Regions from separate parts of the Anaerobacillus sp. QJM3NY_32 genome, predicted to be linked through region 2. Evidence: predicted binding sites of a transcription regulator. Region 2 holds the regulator's gene; the other holds the start of a gene.
The links. The regulator LexA, encoded in region 2, represses DNA repair genes until DNA is damaged. The targets are predictions, from matches to a motif close to CGAACATATGTTCG.

Region 1 (11,921 bases), 430 kb from region 2:
ACGGATCCATCAGTAAAACAATCGCGCAATCTGACTTGGTAGCGATGGAAAAGGGAAAAAAGGTAACCATTGGAGAGTATAGCGGAATCTCTTATTCTGTTCAATTAAAGGATGATGGTCAGCAACTTGTGATCTCATTTGATGCTGAAGAAGCAATAAGTTCGCAATTTTTTAATCAGTACTATATTGAAAGCCGAAAGACTTATGAAGAGCGATTTGATGTTGCCTCAGAAGAGGAGCGACAGCTTATTGAATCCCGCAAGCCTATTCTTTTAGAATTAAAAGATGATAAGAAGAGTTCTATTCTTATTTATCAAACAAGACCTATCGGGGAGCCGAACAGTATACAGGTTGATCTTGATCATGAGCATTTCACATCAGGTCTCCCAGTTTCTATGACGCTTTCAAATTTACCTGAATTCCAGTCGATTAACCTTGATATAAGTGGTTCACTTAAAATGAATGAAAAAAATAATTTATTTTCAAATTTGTAGTTTGGTTTTTTGACATTCGGGAATATTCTTTATCAAACCCCCTAAGTAGTTTGAAAGTGATTTTCCCCCTGTTAGCCGTGCTCACGTGAGTACGGCTTTTTTTTATATGTTAGCTTATATTAATCATCAATGAGGTTCATTAATATAGTCTTCCTTATACAATAAATTCGGTTTGAAATGGTGAAGCGTTTCCATTAAGAGGGATTCGTGGTAATCTTTTAGGAAAGCAATAGATCAAAGAAATTGAAAGGATGAGGCATTTTGGCGAAGAAGGGGAATATGACAGAGCTAACAGAAGATCTTGTAACCTTTTTAGAAGGAGAAAAGCTTGTAATGCTTGCAACGATTGATCATGAAAGCCATACACCCAATGTATCAGCGATATCATGGGTGAAAAGCCTAGATAAAAATAATATTCGCTTTTCTGTGACTTCTAACTCAAAAACAATTCAAAATGTCAAACAGCATTCTAATGTTGTCTTTACAATAATCGGATTGGAAACGGTATATTCCATTCACGGAAAAGCATCTATCCTAGAGGAAGCGATGCAAGGAGTGTCGCTGAAGCTTGCTAAGATTAATGTGGAAGTTACTCAAGTCGCAGAAAGCATGTTCTGGGGTGCGAAAATAACGGCAGAACCACAATATGAAAAAACATATAATCAAAAGAAAGCGGAAGCTCTTGATGAAGAAGTGTACGAAGCGTTGTTAAAATAGACGAGACTTTCTTATCATAATTTTTTGTGATTTAATATAAGAAATAAGCATTATGTGCTTTCGCTATGACGTATGCATCAGGAAACGAGGTTGATTCCCATATGGAATGGGAAATGATTAAAGACTTTTTGAATGAAGAAACAATCAGAGAGTGGCTAGGTCAGTATCGTGCACTTGGTCCTTTGCCTGGAATTTTGCTACCAATGCTTGAGGCTGTGATTCCCATATTGCCCCTTTTTCTTTTTGTAGCAGGAAACGCGGCTGCGTATGGATTCTGGTATGGCTCTTTACTTTCATGGCTTGGTGCATCTCTTGGCGCTTTGATCGTTTTTATAGTGGTCAGAAAGCTTGCTAGACAGCGCTTCATGCGAGTGATTACAAAACATGCCAAAATCGAAAAAACACTTCGCTGGATCGAGCGGCATGGATTTGGGATGGTATTTCTTCTGCTTTGTTTTCCATTTACGCCATCAGCTTTAATCAATGTCGTTGCGGGTCTGTCAAATATGAGCATTAGAAGCTTTGTACTCGCCGTTTTACTAGGGAAAATGGTGATGATATCGATCGTGTCTTTTATTGGACATGATGTCTTCGCCCTGATCCATCGTCCTTTGGAGATGGTGCTGATTCTCACTGCCATAGTTGTATTATGGGGAGCAGGCAAACTAATTGAAGTCAAATTGAATCAACGCCCGAGAAAACATCGTACTGAAGATCATGTGAGATAAAGGAAAAGCCATGCCCGAAAGGGGATGGCTTTTGCGTGTTATTGTTTATTTGGTTTTAAGCTTTTAGTGCCTGTGTAGGGTAAACGGGCGCATCCGCTTTTCATGTCTAGCTGCCGTGTCTAACCGCCCACATCCGCTTTTCGTGTCTAGCTGCAGCGCCCAGCCTCTCGATCGCTTCACCCTCTAAAATGAACACAAAGAGCGTGTTCTTTTTAGAGGGCTCCAGCGCTTGTCGAGGCTATACGGGCGCTTCCGCATTTCATGTCTAGCTGCAGTGGCCAGGGCCTCGATCGCTTCACCCTGTAAAATGAACACAAAGACCGTGTTCTTTTTACAGGGCTCCAGCGCTTGTCGCCCCTTAACGGCCACTTCCGCATTTCATGTCTAGCTGCAGTGGGCAGACACTCGGTCACTTCACCCTATAACTCGAACACAAAGACCGTGTTCAATTTATAGGGTTCCAGTGCCTGCCGTGTCTAACCGCCCACATCCGCATTTCGTGTCTAGCTGCAGTGGGCAGACACTTGGTCACTTCACCCTATAACTCGAACACAAAGACCGTGTTCAATTTATAGGGTTCCAGTGCCTGCCGTGTCTAACCGCCCACATCCGCATTTCGTGTCTAGCTGCAGCGCCCAGCCTCTCGATCGCTTCACCCTCTAAAATGAACACAAAGAGCGTGTTCTTTTTAGAGGGCTCCAGCGCTTGTCGAGGCTATACGGGCGCTTCCGCATTTCGTTTTAAAATATCCTTTTCTTATCTCTTTCTTCTTTAAGTATTTCAACGGCTTCTCTGAAGCGTTGGGAGTGGATGATTTCTCGTTCTCTTAGGAAGGCGAGGGAGTCGTTTAGGTCTGGGTCGTCTGAGAGATCGATGATCCATTGGTAGGTGGCTCTTGCTTTTTCTTCTGCGGCGATGTCTTCGTATAGGTCGGCGATTGGATCGCCTTTGGCGGCGATGTAGCTTGCTGTCCATGGGACGCCAGCGGCATTGGAGTAGTATAGGGCACTGTCATGATTAGCATAGTGGGCGCCGAGTCCAGCTTCTTTCATTTGATCTGCTGTTGCGTCTTTTGTGAGTTTATAGATCATTGTAGCGATCATTTCGAGATGAGCAAATTCTTCTGTGCCGATATCGGTTAATAACCCAACGACCTTATCTGGAATGGTATACCGTTGATTCAAATAACGGAGGGCTGCTGCTAGTTCACCATCAGCACCGCCATATTGCTCAATCAAAAATTTGGCAAGCATGGGGTTACATGTACTGACTTTAACGGGATATTGCAATTTCTTTTCATATAGCCACATTGAGGTTCACCCTTTCCAGACTAGACTTGCCATGGCCACGGTGCGTCGCCCCAATTCCATGGGTAGTTTGAATAGCTGTTGCCGTATTGCTGAAGGGGACCATATTCCTTTTCATAGCGTTTCTTAAGATGCTTACTTCTTTTGGCATATTCATTGAATTGTTGAATGGCTTCGTAGTCATCCGGGTGTGTATCAAGGTAAAGAGTCAGTTCAACGAGAACGAAATCAGTGGCCTGCAGTTCCTCTAACAGCTCATAGTAGGCTTTCGGTAGCTGTTTAGACATGTTTTACTCCCCCTGCTTTGAAGGATAAGGATAGGGATCATAGAAGGCTTTCCAGAGAGTACCTCGAGAGAGAGCTTCACGTGCGGAATATTGCTCCAGTCCTGGGGGCTGAAATCCCATATAAAGATTAGGAGGAGTGGAGTAAGACTTCACTCGAATAGGAGGACATGGATCAAATGGACTAACATAAGGCTCGTAATACTTTCTGTGGGTATACATCGTTGACCTCCTTCTATACAAATCTCTACTCTTTAGATGTATGAAGTTATGAAAGAAACATGATTTCTAAATAAAGAAGCACCCCCTAAAGTGGGAGTGCTCCTCATCTTTTTACATTTTATTAACCGTATTGTTCCACGTAGCAAGCATATTCTTTAGGTCATGAAGATCTGATTTAAATGGATAGTTCGATGCAACACTTCTTTTTTGACCTTCGTCGAGCTTTTCGTAGCTATGCACAAATTCGGTCATGTCTCTTGTTAGTCTATTTAGCTCCCACTTAAATGTTTTGAATTCTTTTTCCATTGTCAAAACTCCTTTGTAAATATGTTCTTATATTTGATATACCCTGACGGACCATTCTAAAAACCATCGAGTGTTATAATTTACAAATAATGTCGCTTTAGATGCGAACGTATTTTCTTGTCTTGCTATCCAATTGAAGAAAAACATGAGATAATAGACAAAGAATATACGGTGTAGGAGGTAGAATACATGGCGGTACAGTTTGTGATTGGTCGGTCTGGAAGTGGAAAAACAGAGCATTGCTTATCTGAAATGCAGCAAGAATTGATCGATCGCCCGCTTGGTGAAGATATGATCTATCTTGTACCAGAGCAAATGACTTTTCAATCAGAATATGAACTAGTACATAATAGAGGGTTAAAAGGAATGATTCGTGCTCAGGTTTTTAGTTTTACAAGACTGGCATGGAAAGTTCTTCAAGAAACGGGAGGGATGGCCCGCCCACACTTAACGAGCGTAGGAACAAGTATGATGTTACGTCATATCATCGAAGAGAATAAACAGAAGCTAAGAATTTATCAGCGTTCTTCTGAAAAAACAGGGTATGTGGAACATCTGAATGACATGGTAACAGAGTTTAAACGGTATTGTCTTGAACCGGAAGATATAAAACGTTTTGCGGATGATCTTTATGATGAAGATGAGCGAAGCTTACTTCGAGATAAGCTCTATGATCTTCACCTTGTTTATGATGCTTTTCAGAAGGAAATGCTCGGGTTTTATCTTGATTCGGAAGACTATTTGGCATTGCTTGCTGAGAAAATCGAAGCGTCAAGCTACTTAGAGGGTGCCTCTATCTGGATTGATGGTTTTCATAGTTTTACACCTCAAGAGCTTCTCGTGCTTCAGGCTTTAATAAAAAAAGGAACAAACCTTACAGTTACCATCACGATGGATCCCGAGATGAATCCTTCAAGCATTCATGAACTGGATCTCTTTCATGAGCCAGCGAAAACATATCAAACTCTTCAAGGACTTGCGCATGAAGAGGGGGCTGCTATTAAGGAACCGATAATTCTAGCTGATCAAAAGCGCTATAACAATAGTGAACTTGCTCATTTAGAAGCCAACTATGGTGAACGACCACCAGTTCTTTATAATGGAAGTCTTCAGCATATTCAAGTGCATCATGCGGTGAATATCCGTTCCGAAGTTGAAGCGGCAGCGCGTGAAACGCTTAGATTAGTACGCGATGAAGGCTATCGATATAGAGACATTTCAGTCATGGTACGTAACATGGCTTCTTATTATGAACTTGTCGAAACGATCTATGCCGATCATGGAATTCCTATTTTTTCTGACCAAAAAAGGACGATGCTGCATCACCCGCTAATTGAATTAATAAGGTCCAGTCTAGATATTATTCAATATAACTGGCGCTATGAATCTGTATTTCGCTGTGTCAAAACAGAATTGCTTTTTCCTGACGATACAGAAGAAAGTGTCGAAACCATTCGCGAGCGCATGGATGAACTCGAAAATTATGTGATTGCTAAAGGCATTAAGGGCTATCGCTGGAAAACGGACGAGCGCTTTAAAGCGAATATCTACCGACAGCTCGAAGATGATGAAACGGTCACCTCGGATGACCTCGAAAAAATGGAAGATCGACTAAATGAGACGAAAGAATGGATTGTTACACCGCTCGAAAAGTTTGAAAGAAAAATGACGAAAGCAAAAACCGTTCGCGAGATGTGTGAAATTCTTTATTATCTTCTAGAGAATAGTCATGCTGCAGAAAAAATAGATCGATTGAAGGTACAAGCAGAAGAAGCAGGTCAGCTTTCGAAAGCACGGGAGCATGATCAAGTTTGGGATGCTGTTATTGCACTGCTTGATGAAACGGTTGAATTGATTGGTGATCAAAAACTTTCAATAGAGCAATTTACGAAGCTTCTTGAAGCTGGGATGGAAAACATGAAGTTTGCCCTTGTACCTGCTTCACTTGATCAAGTTGTGATCGGTAGCATTGATCGAACGAGATTTACTGATGTGAAGTGTGGGTTTTTGCTAGGTGTCAATGAAGGAGTTTTACCATCAAGAATACAGGAAGATGGGCTTTTGAATGAACAGGATCGAGAAAAGCTAGAAGAACAGGGGATCCAGCTAGCACCCGGATTAAAGCGACGTCTTTTAGACGAAGAGTTTTTAATTTATCATTCCTTGTCAACGCCATCTGATGCCCTGTGGGTAAGTTGTCCTCTTGCGGATGAAGAAGGAAAGGGATTGCAGCCATCTATTGTGATGAATCGATTGAAAGAGATGTTTCCTGAGCTTATCATTGGTTTGAAATTTGCTGAACCAGGTGAAGAATCGAAAGAAGAGCTATCGTTTATAACGAACCCGGCGAAGACAATTGGTAGATTAACAGGTCAGCTTCGTCAATGGCATCGAGGCTATCCGATTGATCCGATTTGGTGGGATGCCTATAATTGGTTCGTTACAGCGTCATCACAAGAGAATCGAGTTCGATTGATTGAAAGTCTTTTTTATCGTAACAAAGCAGATCGTCTAACTGAAGACACGAGTAGAAAACTGTATGGTTCAAAGATTCAAACAAGTGTTTCTAGAATGGAAAGGTATAAATCCTGTGCCTTTTCGCAATTTGCATCTCATGGTTTACGGTTGAAAGAACGGTCAACATTTAAGCTTGAAGCTCCAGACATTGGCCAGTTATTCCACGCGGCGCTTAACATGATGGCTGAAACAATTAAGCAGCGTCATTGGGATTGGGCAAAGCTTTCATCGAATCAATACTATGAACTATCAGGTCAAATCGTAGAGCAACTTGCACCGAAATTGCAAAATGAAATTCTATTAAGTTCAAATCGCTATCACTATATAATGAGAAAACTTTCTCAGGTAGTAGGTCGAGCCTCTTCAGTTCTCGGTCAACAAGCGAAGAAAAGCGGTTTTCAGCCAGCGGGGCTCGAACTAGGATTTGGCCCAAACCAGGAGTTGCCACCAATCGAGTTTACGCTTAAGAATGGGGTGAAAATCCAGCTGATCGGACGAGTGGACCGAGTTGATCAGGCGCTAAATGGAGAGGAACTTCTTCTCAGAATTATTGACTACAAATCAAGTGGAACTTCTCTTGATCTCTCAGAAGTTTACTTTGGTTTAGCGCTTCAGATGCTAACGTATCTGGATGTTGTGATTACAAACGCAAACATCTGGCTCGGTCGTGATGCAACGGCAGCCGGAATGCTGTACTTCCACGTTCATAATCCAATGTTGCAGGCATCAGCGCCAGGACAAGCTGCACTTCAACAGGAACTTTTCAAAAAGTTTAAGATGAAGGGTCTTTTGCTAGCTGACAAAGATGTCGTAAGCTTGATGGATCATGACATTGAGAAGAAAAAATCTGACATTATTCCAGCCGCTCTAAAGAAGGACGGTAGTTTTTATAAAAATTCTTCTGTTTTATCTTCCGATGATTTTCAGGCGCTCAGGTCATTCACACGGCAAACCATCCAAACGATTGGAACTGAAATATCAGACGGACGTATCGATATCGATCCTTACAAGATGAAGGATCGCATCCCATGCACTTTCTGTTCCTATCGCTCATTTTGTCAATTTGATCAGGCGATGGAGGATAATGACTATCGACCGATTACTGTACAGGATGATGAAACAATACTGAGACGGATGAGAGAGGAGGCGAACGGGAATGACGATAATGAATAAACCCCAAGGCTCGAAATGGACAGACGAACAATGGGAAGCTATTGCTGCTCGTGATCAAGACGTTCTCGTAGCAGCTGCAGCTGGGTCGGGGAAAACGGCTGTTTTAGTTGAACGAATTATTAGGCGTCTTGCTGATGAGAATGATCCTGCTGAAGTTGATCGAATTCTTGTCGTAACGTTTACAAATGCTGCAGCGGCTGAAATGAGACATCGAATCGGGGAGGCTCTTGAAGAAAAGTTAAAAGAAGACCCATCTTCCCTTTATTTAAGAAGACAGCTTTCGATGTTGAATCGCGCTTCCATTTCAACGCTTCATTCTTTTTGTATGGAAGTACTTCGACGCTATTATTACGAAATTGATCTTGATCCTGCATTTAGAGTAGCAGATCAAACCGAAGCGGCATTGCTTCGTGAGGAAGCAATGGAAGAACTTTTCGAAGAGCATTATAGCAAGAAAGAGAACGAGGCTTTTTATGACCTTGTTGATCGCTATAGTAGTGATCGTAGTGATGTGGATCTTCAGCTTCTTGTAGAAAGACTCTATCATTTCTCTTCTAGTCACCCATGGCCAGAGCAATGGTTGCAAGATAGTGTCGCCGTATATGAAGAAGCGAGTGAAAAAGCGTTTGATGAATTAGTCTGGGTAGAGGAAATAAAAAAAGATGTCGTTCTTCAGCTTGAAGGTATGCGTGAAATGCAGGAGGAGGCCATATCTCTTTCTAATGCACCAGGTGGTCCAGAGCCATACCTTGAGATGTTAGAAATGGAACGTGAAATGACGGAAAGGCTTCTTTCAGCTTCCGCTCAAACGTGGCAGGAGCTCAAAAATGAGTTTGAACAAATAACGTTTGGTCGCTTAAAACCTTGCAAAGGGGATCAATATGATCCTGAAATGATTGATACAGTAAAAGGCCTTCGTGATCGTGTCAAAAAGACCATCCAAAGCTTAAAAGAAGAGCTATTCCAAAGAAACCCGGAGGAATATGTAGAAGACATCGTTCAGCTTGCTCCTGTACTAGGAACGTTATCTTCTCTTGTAAATGAATTTAGACACAAGTATACGGAGCTAAAAAAAGAAAAAGGGCTTGTGGATTACAGTGACCTTGAGCATTATTGTCTTTCTATTTTGTTAGATGATCGTTCTACTCCCGAGCACCCGGTCCCATCGAGTGCCGCTCGTGAATATCAAACACAATTTGCTGAAGTACTGATCGATGAATACCAGGATACGAACTCTGTTCAGGAAACAATCCTAAATGCCATTAGCAGAACTTCTGACTCAGGAGGGAACCGCTTCATGGTAGGGGACGTGAAGCAAAGTATTTACCGTTTTAGACTAGCAGAACCTGGCTTGTTCCTCTCTAAGTATAAAACGTTTGGTCGATCGTCTGACGAGCCATCGAAACGAATTGATCTTGCTCGCAATTTCCGTAGTCGAGAAGAAGTGTTGAATAGTACGAATTTTATCTTCAAACAAATTATGGACGAGCGTGTTGGAGAAATAGAGTACGATGAAGCAGCTGAGCTCATTCCTGGCGCAGAATATCCTAAGTCTGAAACTGTTGTTCCGGAAGTTCATATTATTGATAAGAGCGCCCAGAAAGAGGAAGACGAAGAAGAAACTGAAAAGGTTCAGCTTGAGGCTCGGCTTATTGCCTCTAATATTAAAGATATGATGGGTAAGAGTGAAAGCGAACGGACAAAAGTATACGACCGGAAAGAAGATCGTATGAGACCAATCCAGTATAGGGATATGGTGATTTTAATGCGTGCAACAGCAAGCTGGGCACCTGTGATCATGGAAGAATTAAAGCAAGCTGGCATCCCATCTTATTCAGATCTTGCAACAGGATATTTTGAAGCAACAGAAGTCGCGATTATGATGAGTCTTCTTAATGTTATCGATAATCCATATCAGGATATTCCGCTTGCCTCCGTGCTGCGTTCACCCATTATCGGGTTAACAGAGGAAGAGCTTTCCCTTATTCGTATCAATGAGAAACATTCAAGTTATTATCTTGCCTTACGATCTTATTGTGAGACAGAGTCGAACAAGCTATCGGAGACGTTATCGAAGTTCATCACAGACTTGAACAGGTGGCGAGAAGCGGCAAGACAGTCTTCTTTAAGTGAGTTAATTTGGCAGCTTTATCGAGAGACGAATTATTATGAATTTGTTGGTGGAATGCCTGCCGGCTTACAGCGACAGGCGAATTTACGAGCGCTGTATGATCGAGCAAGACAATACGAAGCGACTTCGTTTCGTGGCTTATTTCGCTTTCTGCGCTTTATTGACAGAATGAAAGAATGTGGGAGTGATCTTGGAACTGCGCGTGCTCTTGGAGAACAAGAGGACGTTGTTCGAGTGATGACCATTCACAAAAGTAAAGGACTTGAATTTCCTGTCGTCTTTATTGCAGGAATCGCCAAGCAATTTAATATGAGAGATATGGCGAATCAAATGCTGATGCATAAAGAATTTGGTCTTGCCACAAAATTCATTGATCCAATCCAGCGTATTAGCTATCCGACATTGCCTTACTTTACACTACAAAAGCGGATGAAGCTTGAGCTACTTGCTGAAGAAATGCGAGTTCTTTATGTTGCGTTAACGAGAGCGAAAGAAAAATTAATTTTAGTTGGAACGGTAAATGATTGGGAGAAAGAACGATTGTCGTGGGCAGGAGCAGCTGGAGATGAGTGGCTGCTATCGGATTACGAACGATCGAAAGGGAAGACCTATCTGAGCTGGATTGGACCCGCTATTATGAGACATAAAGATCTCGCTTCTATAACTGAAGGAATGGCGAATTTTTCAAAACATGATGAGGTATTTCAACATCCGGCACGGTGGGTACTCACTCTTCATAACGCTTCGTCCTTCGCTGAGATTGAAGCAGAAGATGTTCATAAACATCGGGAATATGAAATGTTACTACAGAAGAAAGAGCCTATTCCTGAAGTTAGCTCCTATAAAGATGAGGTGAACCACCGTCTTGATTGGACTTATCCTCATCGAGCAGCGTCTGAAACAAGGTCGAAACAATCCGTTACAGAAGTAAAGCGCCAACGTGAGATCTTTCAAGATGAACGAAGTGATGACAAGCTAGTCAAAGGATTTAGCCAATCATTGAAAGAGCGACCTCGCTTTCTTCAAAGTAAGCAGTTAACGCCTGCTGAGCGAGGAACGGCAATGCACATTGTCATGCAGCACCTTGATTTGCAAAAGTGGCATGATCGTGATGACATTAACGAGTTAGTCGCCAAACTTGAGCAAAAGGAATTGTTAACGACTGAACAGGGACGAGCCATTGATGTCGAGCAAATTCATCAATTAATGGATTCAGAGCTTGGCCAGAAAATGAGAAATGCAGCTGAAATATATAAAGAGGTTCCTTTCAGCCTAGGAGTAGATTCAAAGTGGATCTATCCTGAATTTGAAGGAGACCAAGAAACCGTGGTTCTTCAGGGTGTGATTGATTGTATTCTTCGCGATCAAAACGGAGAATTGGTGCTTGTCGATTACAAAACAGACGTGATAGCGAATCGTTTTACTTCTGATGAACAAGCAATGGAGACAATGAAACGGCGCTATACAACACAGCTACAATTATATGAAAAAGCCATTAATGAGATCTGGAAGGTGCCTTGTAAGGAGAAAATATTATTCTTCTTTGACGGGGGTCGATCTCTCTTAATCGATTAACAAGTAGCCGGGCTTATGTCCGGCTGTCTTCTTTTCGATGGAGTCAGAATATGAATCGAAATAAAGGAGTGATTAATATGAGGTTACTTCATACTGCAGACTGGCACCTGGGGAAAACATTAGAAGGAAGAAGCCGTCTACCAGAACAAAAGGAATTTCTTGAAGAATTAATGGTGATTGCTGATGAAGAAAACGTAGACGCTATTTTAATGGCTGGAGACGTTTTTGATACCGTCAATCCACCTGCAGCAGCTGAAACGCTTTTTTATGATGCAGCAGTAAAATTAACTAGTCGTGGCGAACGCCCTCTAATCATCATTTCAGGAAATCATGATAATCCTGAACGGTTGTCGGCATCACGCCCACTTGCACATACAAATGGTATAACGATTATTGGGTTTCCCACAATTGATCCGATAGAAGTAACGGTTCGAAATGGACAAAAGCTCTCTATCGCTGCACTTCCT
Region 2 (11,921 bases):
AGCAACTAGTAATTCAGTGATTACAACAGCTTGTCAGCGGTGTTGCGGGGATGACGGTGGGTGTTGCTGTTAATGAAAGGGTGCTGTATTCATGCTCAGCATCCTTTTTTACGTTCGCTAAAATTATAGAGATTTACTACCCTATCGGTGATTGTAAACAAACTGATTGCTAGATAGAAATATTTTTGAGAAACAGAATGAATAAAAGATGGCATTATTCTAAATTTTTTGAAATAATTGGTATTAATTAGCTTTCTATATATTTATGAATAAGGAAAAGGTGGGGGTATCGTATGTTTAGTTTAAAAGTGAATGAAGAGGTCTCCTTAAAGTTACTTCAAATGGAAGATGCGCAAGAGCTATTTGAATTGGTTGACCATTCAAGAGATTATTTAAGGGAGTGGCTTCCCTGGGTGGACAATATGAAAGAAAAAGAGGATTATATGCCAGTGATTGAAATGTGGCTAAAACAGTTTTCTTCACATGATGGATTTCAAGCAGGTATTGTGTACAATGAAAGATTAGCAGGCGTGGTAGGATTCCATGGCATCGATTGGTCTAACAAGAAAACGAGTATTGGCTATTGGCTATCAGATAAGTTCCAGGGTAAGGGGATTATGACAGCTGCCGTTAATGAACTAATTGTCCAGGCATTTGAAGTATACAAATTGAACCGAATTGAAATACAGTGCGGGATAGAGAATAAAAAAAGTCAGGGAATTCCGAGACGTCTTGGTTTTAAACCCGATGGAATCATAAAAGACGCTGAATATTTGTACGATCACTTTCATGACACCATCCTGTACAGTCTTCTCGCGAAAGAATGGAATGAATATCGTGAGAGTTAATAAACGCACAGAATTTAAATTGACTATAGCGTATAGGGGTATGAATGAGGTGTATTAATGGGAAAGTTGTATTTTTATAGCGATCAAGTAAATGAAACACCCGGCAACCGTAGATTAGATGGATTACTGTTTAGTGGTGGAAACAAAAAGATTAGCTACATACCTTCAACGGAGGATAAAGAAAAGCATTATTTTGGAGCTAAAGTGAATTATTATCGAAACTATGGAATCGAGAATATCATGTTTTTCGATTTATACAGTGAATTTGAACCTATGAAAATAGATGAATTATTGAGTTCAGATATAATCCATCTCTCAGCAGGTAATCCGCTAGAATTTAGTAAGGCTCTCAATCATCGGCATATGGATCATGTTCTTTTAGATTTCTATAATCGCGGAGGAATTCTTGTTGGGGTGAGCGGAGGAGCGGTTCAACTCGGTAGATCTACAAAGCTATTTCAGATGTATACAGAAAAAACTAGCGAGGCGGTGCACCAAACTATGGGTCTTGTCGATTTCGAGTTTTTACCTCACTACAATCGCTGGAGTTCAGATTATAAGAGTAAAGTTTGGGAGTACGCTAAGAGAACAGGAACAACTGTTTATGCAGCTAATGACGGCGATGGAATTATTTTTGAAGAGGGTAAACTACAAATGATTGGTGATATAGTAGTGATGAATAGTGAGTTGTAATGGCACTATCTCAGTGAGATATGGTACATCACTACAATTGCTTGTTTTATAGGAGGACTAAAAATGGATGTATTTGAAGAATATCTAGCAAAGATAGAGAACCTGCAGCACCGAGAGCGAACGGAACAAATTTTGACCTGGGTACAAAATGAATTTCCAAACCTGGTGCCGAAAATTGCCTGGAATCAGCCAATGTTTACAGATCACGGAACATTTATTATTGCCTTTAGCGTAGCAAAACATCATTTGGCTGTTGCCCCTGAAAAGACTGGAATTGTTCATTTTTCTGAAGAAATGAAACTTGCTGGCTATGATCACACTAAACAACTAATGCGTATTCCGTGGGGTAGTTCAGTTGAATTTTCATTACTTAAAAAAATGATCGAATTCAATATTCATGATAAGGCAGACTGTTCAACTTTCTGGCGCAAGTGAATAAATAGACGGGACAGGCTTCTATTTGGACCAACCGCTTGGTAGTCGCTATGTGAGATTAACGTTTAAAACTAAATGAGGTTCATATATGGTCAACGGGAACCCTTCTATTTATTTTTGCCCATATTGGCATCATTATGTGACTCATCGGGATAGCGGCTTCTGTTATGAAATTACAGGTAAGTGAAAAAATACACGTGTATAAATTAAGTAATAATAAATTACGGCGTAGGGCAAGTTCCATCAGCGAGCTTGCTCCTTTTTAGTACAAATTAATTCAGTCTGGAAAAATCGAAAAAGGCTAGAAATGCAGTTCATTAAATGATAGGTAAGCTTATCTATATGTCGAAAGATGCAGAGAAAACGTCACGGTTTTCTTTAACATAAGTATGTTATCCATACATGATCCACTTCGAATGATTCATTTTTGATCAGAATACTTGTAATAGTTTGAAAAATACAACCTCATATCTCTAAAATAGAAGATAGTTCAACTAGAAGAGGAGGAAAAAAGACATATGAAATCCAGGAAATGGAAATATGGAATTGCGCTTTTTATTGTAGGGATATTAACTTTCGGTTTCTTACCGTTAACTGGAAGTGCCAAAGGTGATTGCTTTAACACTGATGCGGCGCTAACACCAGAGGAGCAGCGAATGGAAGACGGTGCCCCAATCCCACAGCAAATTATGGATAAGGCGGAGTTTACAGTTTTTGCGGATGAATTTAAGGAGGATTTGTGCAAAGCGAAAAGTGTAAAAAAAGCAGAGAAAGTGATCGAAAAGCATGGTGAGAAGCTGTGGGAGACGGCTGTTGCTCGAGCTCAGGGAGAACGAAATGATTTAGGGGAACTAGATCGTTATGATGATCGCCCGCTTTATTGGACTCGATTACATATGACTGCTGCCCTCAGGCAATGGGAACCTTCATATACAGTAACGGAGAAAAAGCAAGAAGAACTGATGAAGAAACTAGAGTACACGTCAAGGGGAATTACTTCTATTGATTTTCCAAAAGGGAAGAAAGTTAAGCGTATTTTAGTAAGCGGATTTGATCCATACCGTTTAGAACAGGAATTTAGGAGATCAAACCCTTCTGGCGCTGCAGCGCTTCAGATGGATGGGAAAGTCGTTTTGACGGAAGAAGGTCCAGCTTTTATTCAAGCAGCGAATTTTCCGGTACGATGGGATGATTTTGATGAAGGAATCGTTGAAGATACTTTTGGACCTTACCTGGTTAATAGTAAAGAGCAGGTGGATCTCATGATGACAATCAGTCAAGGTGGTCCAAAAGCTATGACCATCGAAGGGTTTGCCGGGAGATGGCGCACAGGGGTTGGAAACACTCTTGAAGATCGCTCAGAAGTTATTCCGACAGTGAGCAATTGGCCGATGCCTGAAAAACTGCCGGAATTTATTGAAACAACGCTTCCTTACAAGGAAATGATTGCAGCCAATACTGGACCATGGCCGGTAGAAAGAGGCGATGAAGTATGCGAATGGCTCGCACCAGAATATCGTGATAAACCGTATGAGTGCCATGAAGGGGGTCCGACTGAAGGATCAAAAGCTCGTAAAGGAGGAGGCGGAAGCTACTTATCGAATGAAAGTCAGTACCGATCCAATCGCGTGCGAATTGGGATAGGAGCTTATGATATTCCGGGTGGACACCTTCACGTAGCCGCTCAGGAGTACTATCCTGAAGATCCTTCCGTTTATATCACTGATGAGTTCCAAAAGTTCCGTCAGGCGACAGTAGATCAAACAGTTGAATTAGTTATAGCGGCTTCAGAGGCTGCTGAAAAGTAACCGTTTAAGAATTATGTTAGAAGTATACAAAACCGCCCTTTATTTAAATGAAGGGCGGTTTTGTATAGCCTTTAAGAGTTAAAAGTAGGTAGGTGAGGTTGGTTGTAATGTAAAGCTACACCCCTATGCTCTTCAAACTGCGATCATTTACACAGACGGAGGGGTTAATAAATAAAAGAAGAGAAGAAGCTCGTATTGATATAGCCCAGAAAGCTTATATAACATAAAAAAAGAAGCGCACGCAGCGCTTCTAGTGAATGGAGCGAAAGACCCCAATTACTTTACCAAGAATAGAAACGGAATCAAGAATGATCGGTTCCATCGATGAGTTTTCCGGTTGAAGTCGGAAGTAGTTGCTTTCTTTAAAGAATCGTTTAACAGTTGCTTCAGCTTCATCTGTCATCGCGACAACAATATCACCGTTATTTGCAGTTGGTTGTTGCTTCACAATAACCATATCACCGTTATAAATACCAGCTTCGATCATACTATCCCCTTCAATCACTAGAATAAAGGTATGTTCTTCATCCTGTGCAAACTGTTCTGGAAGCGGGAAGTATTCTTCTACATTTTCAATGGCAGTGATGGGTTGACCAGCAGTTACTTTACCAATGACGGGAACGTTTACAGTATGTTGACGAGGAATATCGATCGTTTCATCAAGACCAAGCACTTCGATGGCTCTTGGTTTTGTTGGGTCTCGTCTGATATACCCTTTTTTCTCGAGTCTTGCCAGGTGGCCATGGACAGTGGAGCTTGAAGCAAGTCCAACAGCTTCGCCAATTTCTCTTACGGAGGGTGGATAACCCTTTTGCTTAACTTCGACTTTAATAAAGTCCAGAATGTCCTGCTGACGCTTTGATAGTTTCATAATATCTGGCACCTCGTTCCAATCTATCTATTTGTTAGTAGTATACCAGAATTTTTGTTCGCATACAAACATAAGTTCGAAGAAATTAGTTGACACGAACAGAGGTTCTGATATACTAAAAACAGAACAAATATTCGCATATGGGGTGATTGGGATGAGAAAGCAAGCTGGGGGCTTGTCTGGAGTTGATTTTCTTGTCATTATATCTTTTGTAGCTGTGTTAATTATTGTGTTTCTATCTTTGCGAACAGCTGCAGCTGAGGAGTATGATCGTTATACAACGGTACAATTGGAGCAGGGAGATACTGTTTTAGAAATTGCGGAAGAATACCGTACTGCTCATGAGTTGTCTGATCGGAAGTTCGTCAGTTGGGTTGAAGAAGTGAATAGCATTGATGCAAACCGAATTACAGCAGGAGATACTCTCATCATCCCTGTTGAAGCGAACGCTACCGCACTTGGGGGTAAAGAATAAAGTATGAACGCCGTTATTTATTGTCGGGTAAGCACAAAGAAAGAAGCACAGGAGTCTTCTCTTGCCAGGCAAAAAGAAGAACTACAACGATTTGCATCACAGTCAGGTTTTATTATACAGCGCTTGATTGAAGAAAAGCACAGCGGGTATGACATTGATCGTGATGGCATACTTGAGGTGCTTGACTTATTGAAAGAGGGGCATGTTGAGGCATTGCTCATTCAAGATGAAACAAGACTTGGGAGAGGGAATGCAAAGATCGCTCTTCTACATGCCGTCCATAAATATGGAGGGACGATTTATACAGTGAATCAAAACGGAGAACTTCAATTGTCGGAATCTGATTCGATGGTTCTTGAGATCGTTAGTATCGTTGAAGAATTTCAGCGCAAGCTTCATAATCTGAAAATTAAACGTGGAATGGACAAGGCGGTTAAAGAAGGCTATCGACCACAGCGAAACCTCAGCCATCAAAATCAAGGTGGGCGTGAGCGGGTGGAAGTTCCAATCGAAGAAATTGTTAATCTACGAAACCGTGGTCTTACGTTTAATGAGATAGCTGCAACGCTTAAAGGATTTGGACATCACGCTTCGAAAGCAACGGTACATAGACGTTATCAGGAATATGTTGACGAGCAGAACGAGAAGCACTAAACTTGTCTATGTTCAAAACATGCGTTAGCATGTGAGATACAAGTTTCAGTAAAGGAGCTATTTTACATGCCTTTTGAAGATAAACTCCAAAGAATTAACGAGCTATCTCGTAAAGCAAAAGAGTCATCATTAACAGAAGATGAGAAAAAAGAACAGAAAAAGCTACGTAAGGAATATTTAGCAAATTTCCGTTCTTCTTTCAAAAACCAACTTCATTCTATAAAAGTTGTGGATGAAGAAGGCACAGATGTAACACCTGAAAAGCTTAAGGAAAGCAAGAAAAACCGTCGCTTTCTTCAGTAGAAAATAGCCTAATTTTGCGAAAAGCAAAATTAGGCTATTTTTATGGTTGCAATTTTTCAAATATTCGTTATACTGTACTATAACAAGATGTACTAATACAAAACGGAGAGGGCGGATATGATGTTTGTTGTAACTGATTCTGCAGCTGAGTTTTACAAAAATGAAATGGAACTTGGTAACGGTGATTGCTTGAGGTTATTCGTACGCTACGCAGGGAGTGGAGACAGCGGAGGTTTTTCTCTTGGGGTCATGTCTGATAAGCCTTCATATGATGATTATAAGCAAGAAATTGGAGGAGTTACGTACTTCGTTCGACCGGACGATCAATGGTTTGTTGATCGAATGAAGCTTGATTATGATGAGAGATCCGGCGGTGTTCTTTGTGACCTGCCGAGTATGGCATAGCATTCTAAAGACCTGTACTATAACATATATGTTATAGTACAGGTCTTTTTGATTTCGACAAAACTAGTGAAAGCTAGCCTCCATGTATAGACAATCATTTTATGAGAACTCATTTATACTTTCTTTTATATGAGTGGATTCTTGGGCAGGGGGGGAGTTATATGAGGCATTACGAAATGTACTTCGTTAAGCAGCACATTGCAGAACAATATGCTGGTAAGGAGCATCTGTTGTATCAACTTTTCCTCGAAAGGAAGCGGGCCATACAGGCTGATCAGAAAGAGCTTCTAGAAAAACAGGTAGCCTTTATTACAGAGCCTGTGGAAGAAGAAGAACTAAATACCTGTTTGGTCAATGAATTGGGTGGCTTTCGCACGTATGAATATAAAAATGAAGGGCATCGATTGTGTATTAAACAATCTAAAAGTGATGCATCTTTATTTGTAAGAAGCGAGAAGATAAATATATATGCTAGCGGATCAAACGAGGCTGAAACAGTCTTTTTTGAAGTGATACGAAAATTAACTCCTTCGTTCTTTGCGATTGACTTCCAATCCGGTCGATACGGGTGGCTTAACCCGATTAAACAACAGAAACTAGTTTGAATAAACTCCTACTATTTTAATAGACGTTATTGTATAATCATTAAGGGTTGTAGTACACTATTGGAAGAGAAAGAATAAGGAGGAAATCTAGAATGTGGTGGATGTACACGCTTGTGGGCGTGCTAGCGTTGATTGCTGGAGTAGCACTTGGCTTTTTTATTGCCCGCAAATATATGATGGACTATTTAAAGAAGAATCCCCCTATCAATGAAAATATGCTTCGTGTAATGATGATGCAAATGGGGCAAAAACCTTCTCAGAAGAAGATTAATCAGATGATGAAGGCTATGAATAGTCAAATGACAAACAACGATAAATAGCTTATTGAGCACTCTGGTAACAGAGTGCTTTTTGTATGGAGTAATTTTGGTTGACGGGTCTAATTGGTGTGATGGTATGATAGATTAGACTATAAAAAATCAGGAAGTGTTCACATGACAATGAAAAATTTAGTAGTAGCAACAGGTCTTTCGTTCGCGCTTTTAGCCGGATGCCAGGCGGGAGATGACGAGCAAACGTCTAACCAGACAGAGAATCAGTCACAGAATGATGGACAGACGAATAACGGCTCCTCGAATAGTATTGAAAATAATGATGGAAACCAAAACAATAACAAGCAAAATGATAGCAGCAAGAAAGAAGATGAAGAAAGCGATCAAAGCGATGAGGCCAAAAAGGATAAATCAGCAGCGTATCCAACGATGGCTGAAACAGTTGAGAAAAATGGAGAGAATTTAACTGTAACGAATCCAGACAGTATTTATGTTGTGGCAAATAAAGAGCGAAATCTACCTTCAGACTTTGTGCCCCAAAATCTTGTGGAACCGGATGTTTCTTCATACGCACCAAAAGATGATCCTAAAAGGTTGATGGTCAAGGAAGCGGCTACAGCGCTTGAAAAAATGTTTGCCGGTGCAAAGAAAGATGGATTTGAATTAAAAGCTGTCTCTGGCTACCGCTCCTATGAGCGACAGGAAGCTATTTTTGCTTATAATGCTGAACAGCGTGGAGAAGAAGTAGCGAACCAGGTTAGCGCTCAGGCGGGGCAGAGTGAACATCAGACGGGATTAACGATGGATATTAGCACGCCTTCTCTAGGAAGCTCTCTTACCGAAGAATTTGGCAATACGCCAGAAGGTAAGTGGGTAGCAGAGCATGCGCATGAATATGGCTTTGTTGTTCGTTACTTAAAAGGAAAAGAAGATATCACTGGCTATCAGTATGAGCCATGGCACGTTCGGTATGTGGGCAAGGAAGCGGCTTCTGATGTTCATGAAGCGGGCGTTACGCTTGAAGAATTTTTCTCTGAAGAAAAATAGTTATGGAATGTTCATAGTTTGAATAAGATAAATCGTTTACAATAGAGGTTGAAATGGTAACGACATGCACATGATAAGATCATGCATTAGACAGGGAGTAATTTAATGGCAGATTTGAACTTGTTTTTAGCGTTCGGAGCCGGCTTTTTATCGTTCATCTCACCGTGTGTGCTACCGCTTTATCCAGCGTTTATTTCTTATATCACTGGGGTATCCGTTGACGACTTGAAAGAAGAACGAGGAATGATGCAGAAAAGGGCAATTCTTCATACGATCTTCTTTTTAATAGGGTTTTCAATTATTTTCCTCGTATTAGGGATGTCAACATCGCTCGTTGGAAATTTATTTATTCAGTACAAAGAGCTGCTTCGTCAAGTTGGAGCCATTTTGATTGTGGTATTTGGACTTGTAGTAGTAGGTTTTTGGACACCGAACTTTCTAATGAAAGATCGCAGGTTAAAAATTCGAAACCGCCCATCTGGCTTTGTTGGATCGATTTTAATTGGGATGGGTTTTGCGGCAGGTTGGACACCTTGTACAGGGCCGATTTTAGCTGCGGTTATTGCGTTGGGTGTTTCAAACCCTGGAGCTGGCTTCATGTACATGGTAGCTTATACGCTTGGTTTTTCTGTTCCATTTTTCATTCTGTCCTTTTTTATCGGTCGAATGCACTGGATTAAGAAAAATAGCCGGTTCATCATGAAGGCTGGCGGGTACTTAATGATTGTAATGGGAATCTTGCTTTACTTTAACTTTATGACAATGTTTACATCGTTCCTTGTAAATAACCTGTTTGGTGGATTTCAAGGATTTTAATAAAGAAAGGGTGTAGAAGTGTGAAGGGGACAAATGACCTTATACTTAAAACGACGACTACGATTATCGTCTTTATTATTCTAGGATTTTCAATATACTTATTCTTCGCTGGTCATAATGCACCTGGTGGAGGTTTCATCGGAGGACTTATGTCGGCGGGTGCTCTGGTGCTTCTTTATATCTCTTATGGCTTTAAAACCATGAATAAGGTCATCCGCATTGATTTTAAGAACTTTATTCCGATCGGTCTTCTGATTGCTGTTCTCACTGGCGTCGGTTCCTTTCTTTTTGGACAGCCGTTCTTGAGTCAGACAGACGCGTACTTTGAGCTTCCGATTCTCGGTCATTCTCACCTCGCGACAGCAATGTTATTTGACCTAGGCGTTTATTTTACGGTTGTCGGTGTTACGATGACGATTATCCTAAGCATTGCGGCAGATGAAGGCGAAGAAGAACTTTCAAAAGTAAATGGTTAATGTGAAAAGAACGGTTGTGCACCGTTCTTTTTTTCATGCGCTTGTATTTTTTGTCTCTTCCACATACAATGGAAATGATGGGTAGTACGGTATAGGTGAGGGATGAGTATATGCTGATTTTAAGTACAGTTGTTGGAGCTATGATGGCTCTTGCGATGGTAGTAATCAGGTTGAAAGCTTCAAAGAAACCTGCAACAATAAGGAAAATAATACTTCCGCCCTTTTTTATGGCAACTGGTTTTTTGATGTTCGTTGTTCCGGATGCAAGGGTTCCGTGGTACGAAGCGATTGAAGCGCTATCAGTTGGAGCGGCTTTTTCGTTGTTATTGATTCGGACGTCTAAGTTTGAAATTAAAGATGATCAAATTTATTTAACACGTTCAAAAGCTTTTGCGTTTATTTTGATCGGCTTACTTCTAGTAAGAATCGTTTTTAAACTAATCATTGGCGAGTCAATCCCTGTGCTTCAAACAAGCTCGCTTTTCTTCGTATTAGCATTTGGTATGATCGTTCCATGGAGAATTTCGATGTATTATCAATTTAAGAAAACGGAACGAAGCCGAGGACACAGTGGTCGACTTCATCAAACATTACTTTAAAAAAACTCGTTTAGCATCTGCTAAACGAGTTTTTTTATTGAAGCAAATGATGATAGGGGCTCATATCAATTCGCTTTTCATTTAATTTTTTCACGAGCCATTTGTGATCTCGTTTTGGAGTAGCGATAATATACCCTCGAATTATTAAGTCTTGAGACATATCTTTCGCTTTTTCTTTTAACGCAAGCTCGCCAATTGTTCCTGCAATCTTATACTTAGCAATATCTCGAAACAATTCAGGCACAGGGGCGACTAGTTCGTCTAATAACTTTTTTTGATCACTGCTCCACATATGCTTCGTTTGTTCAATGTAGTGCTCTTGCCAGTCAAGAGTTGACTTGCCATCTTCTTTTGGAAGGCGCTTGAGAAACTTCCGAAACATAAAGAATCCACCAATTGCAATTAGTGAAATTAAGATCACTGTCCATCCAACGATAAACCATTGAAACCATCCTGCCAACGCACTCACCTCATGGCATCATAATATAAACTGTATGAATACGGTCACATTATACGCCGAAAGCGCTTTTTAATCAAGAGGGTAGGGGAGTTACGTTTCTATCGTAGACGATGATGAAGGTGTGAAGTTGACTACTTCGACGACGATAGGGGTGTTTAATAATAGGGACGTAGCGGCAGGAACGTCAAATGCTAATTCTCCGACACCTGTAGCTCCTGGTGTATAAGTTGAGAGGTCCTGCATTTGTAAGACACCATTTACATATACGTTAAAGTAGCTATTGTCTGTATTTAGTGTAGGTAAAGTTGTTACCGCGGCTCCTGTATCATCAAAGAAATCTGCCGCATCAATTGTTAGAGTGGTTGCGCCAATAATTAAGCTAGTTGTGTTATAGAAAAAACGTTGGGTATCAGGAGTGGTCGCAACAGTAGTCGTCACGTTAGCTACAATTTTCATGATTTGTAAGGCCATTCGTTCACCTCCTGTCGTTTTATAATATGCTCATAACAATATTATGTAAGGGGACAAACATTTGTTTTAATTCGTTAGTAAAAAATTGTGCGTTGTGTAAAGAGAGGAGGGGGTCTAGTGATGAATAAGAGGAGAACCGATCGCTGTAACAATCCTAAAATTATGCTACCTATTATAAATTCGAAACCATTCAGAGCGAAGCTTCCGGCGAAAGTGCGAGTTTACGAATACTTTGCTATTGCAAATGGATATCAAAAAACCTTTACAGACAAAGACGCCGTAAAAGGATATGGTAATCATCAAATTTTATCGAGTAAGGACGTTTCCTTCATGAATCTATTTATAAATGCAGTGCTGCAACCTGAAATGAATTATAAAGTAGATGAGGGGATCTTAATACTTTTGACCGAAGATGCGCCGATTGAAGGAACGGCCATTATCTTGCAAATGATCAAAGTTTAAAGAATGGCGGGACTGTGTGGGAATCGAACCCACCGAAGACGGCACGCGCCTCCCAGGCGGTTTTGAAGACCGTGGCACTCACCAGACGTACAACCAGCCCCATATAAAAAGTATTACGCTAATATAGTAACGGAAAAAATTGATTAATTCAACACATGTGCTCAATAAGATTATTCTAAGAAAACTTTAAGTAAAACACCAAGTAAAGTTTTACTTAAATG

Region 1: addB (helicase-exonuclease AddAB subunit AddB) is a predicted target of LexA. The motif match lies at 4,163-4,176, and genes of this name have one in related genera.

Annotation. Positions count from the first base shown of each region.
Region 1 is NZ_CM149684.1:1,537,142-1,549,062, forward strand. It holds gene AC0VYH_RS08290 (hypothetical protein) at 1-494, shown strand, start outside; gene AC0VYH_RS08295 (pyridoxamine 5'-phosphate oxidase family protein) at 756-1,211, shown strand; gene AC0VYH_RS08300 (TVP38/TMEM64 family protein) at 1,313-1,939, shown strand; gene AC0VYH_RS08305 (manganese catalase family protein) at 2,680-3,249, opposite strand; gene AC0VYH_RS08310 (spore coat protein CotJB) at 3,270-3,533, opposite strand; gene AC0VYH_RS08315 (spore coat associated protein CotJA) at 3,537-3,752, opposite strand; gene AC0VYH_RS08320 (hypothetical protein) at 3,864-4,058, opposite strand; gene addB (helicase-exonuclease AddAB subunit AddB) at 4,248-7,748, shown strand; gene addA (helicase-exonuclease AddAB subunit AddA) at 7,732-11,454, shown strand; gene AC0VYH_RS08335 (exonuclease SbcCD subunit D) at 11,532-11,921, shown strand, end outside.
Region 2 is NZ_CM149684.1:1,967,134-1,979,054, forward strand. It holds gene AC0VYH_RS10450 (DUF11 domain-containing protein) at 1-73, shown strand, start outside; gene AC0VYH_RS10455 (GNAT family N-acetyltransferase) at 294-848, shown strand; gene AC0VYH_RS10460 (Type 1 glutamine amidotransferase-like domain-containing protein) at 906-1,541, shown strand; gene AC0VYH_RS10465 (iron chaperone) at 1,605-1,976, shown strand; gene AC0VYH_RS10470 (hypothetical protein) at 2,495-3,784, shown strand; gene lexA (transcriptional repressor LexA) at 4,035-4,658, opposite strand; gene yneA (cell division suppressor protein YneA) at 4,810-5,130, shown strand; gene AC0VYH_RS10485 (YneB family resolvase-like protein) at 5,134-5,784, shown strand; gene AC0VYH_RS10490 (DUF896 domain-containing protein) at 5,851-6,087, shown strand; gene AC0VYH_RS10495 (HesB/YadR/YfhF family protein) at 6,205-6,492, shown strand; gene sirA (sporulation inhibitor of replication protein SirA) at 6,654-7,097, shown strand; gene AC0VYH_RS10505 (YneF family protein) at 7,190-7,417, shown strand; gene AC0VYH_RS10510 (M15 family metallopeptidase) at 7,532-8,416, shown strand; gene AC0VYH_RS10515 (cytochrome c biogenesis protein CcdA) at 8,522-9,232, shown strand; gene AC0VYH_RS10520 (Na(+)/H(+) antiporter subunit B) at 9,253-9,708, shown strand; gene AC0VYH_RS10525 (CcdC family protein) at 9,819-10,307, shown strand; gene AC0VYH_RS10530 (DUF2621 domain-containing protein) at 10,342-10,767, opposite strand; gene AC0VYH_RS10535 (DUF4183 domain-containing protein) at 10,858-11,238, opposite strand; gene AC0VYH_RS10540 (DUF4183 domain-containing protein) at 11,359-11,700, shown strand; tRNA gene AC0VYH_RS10545 (tRNA-Sec) at 11,705-11,801, opposite strand.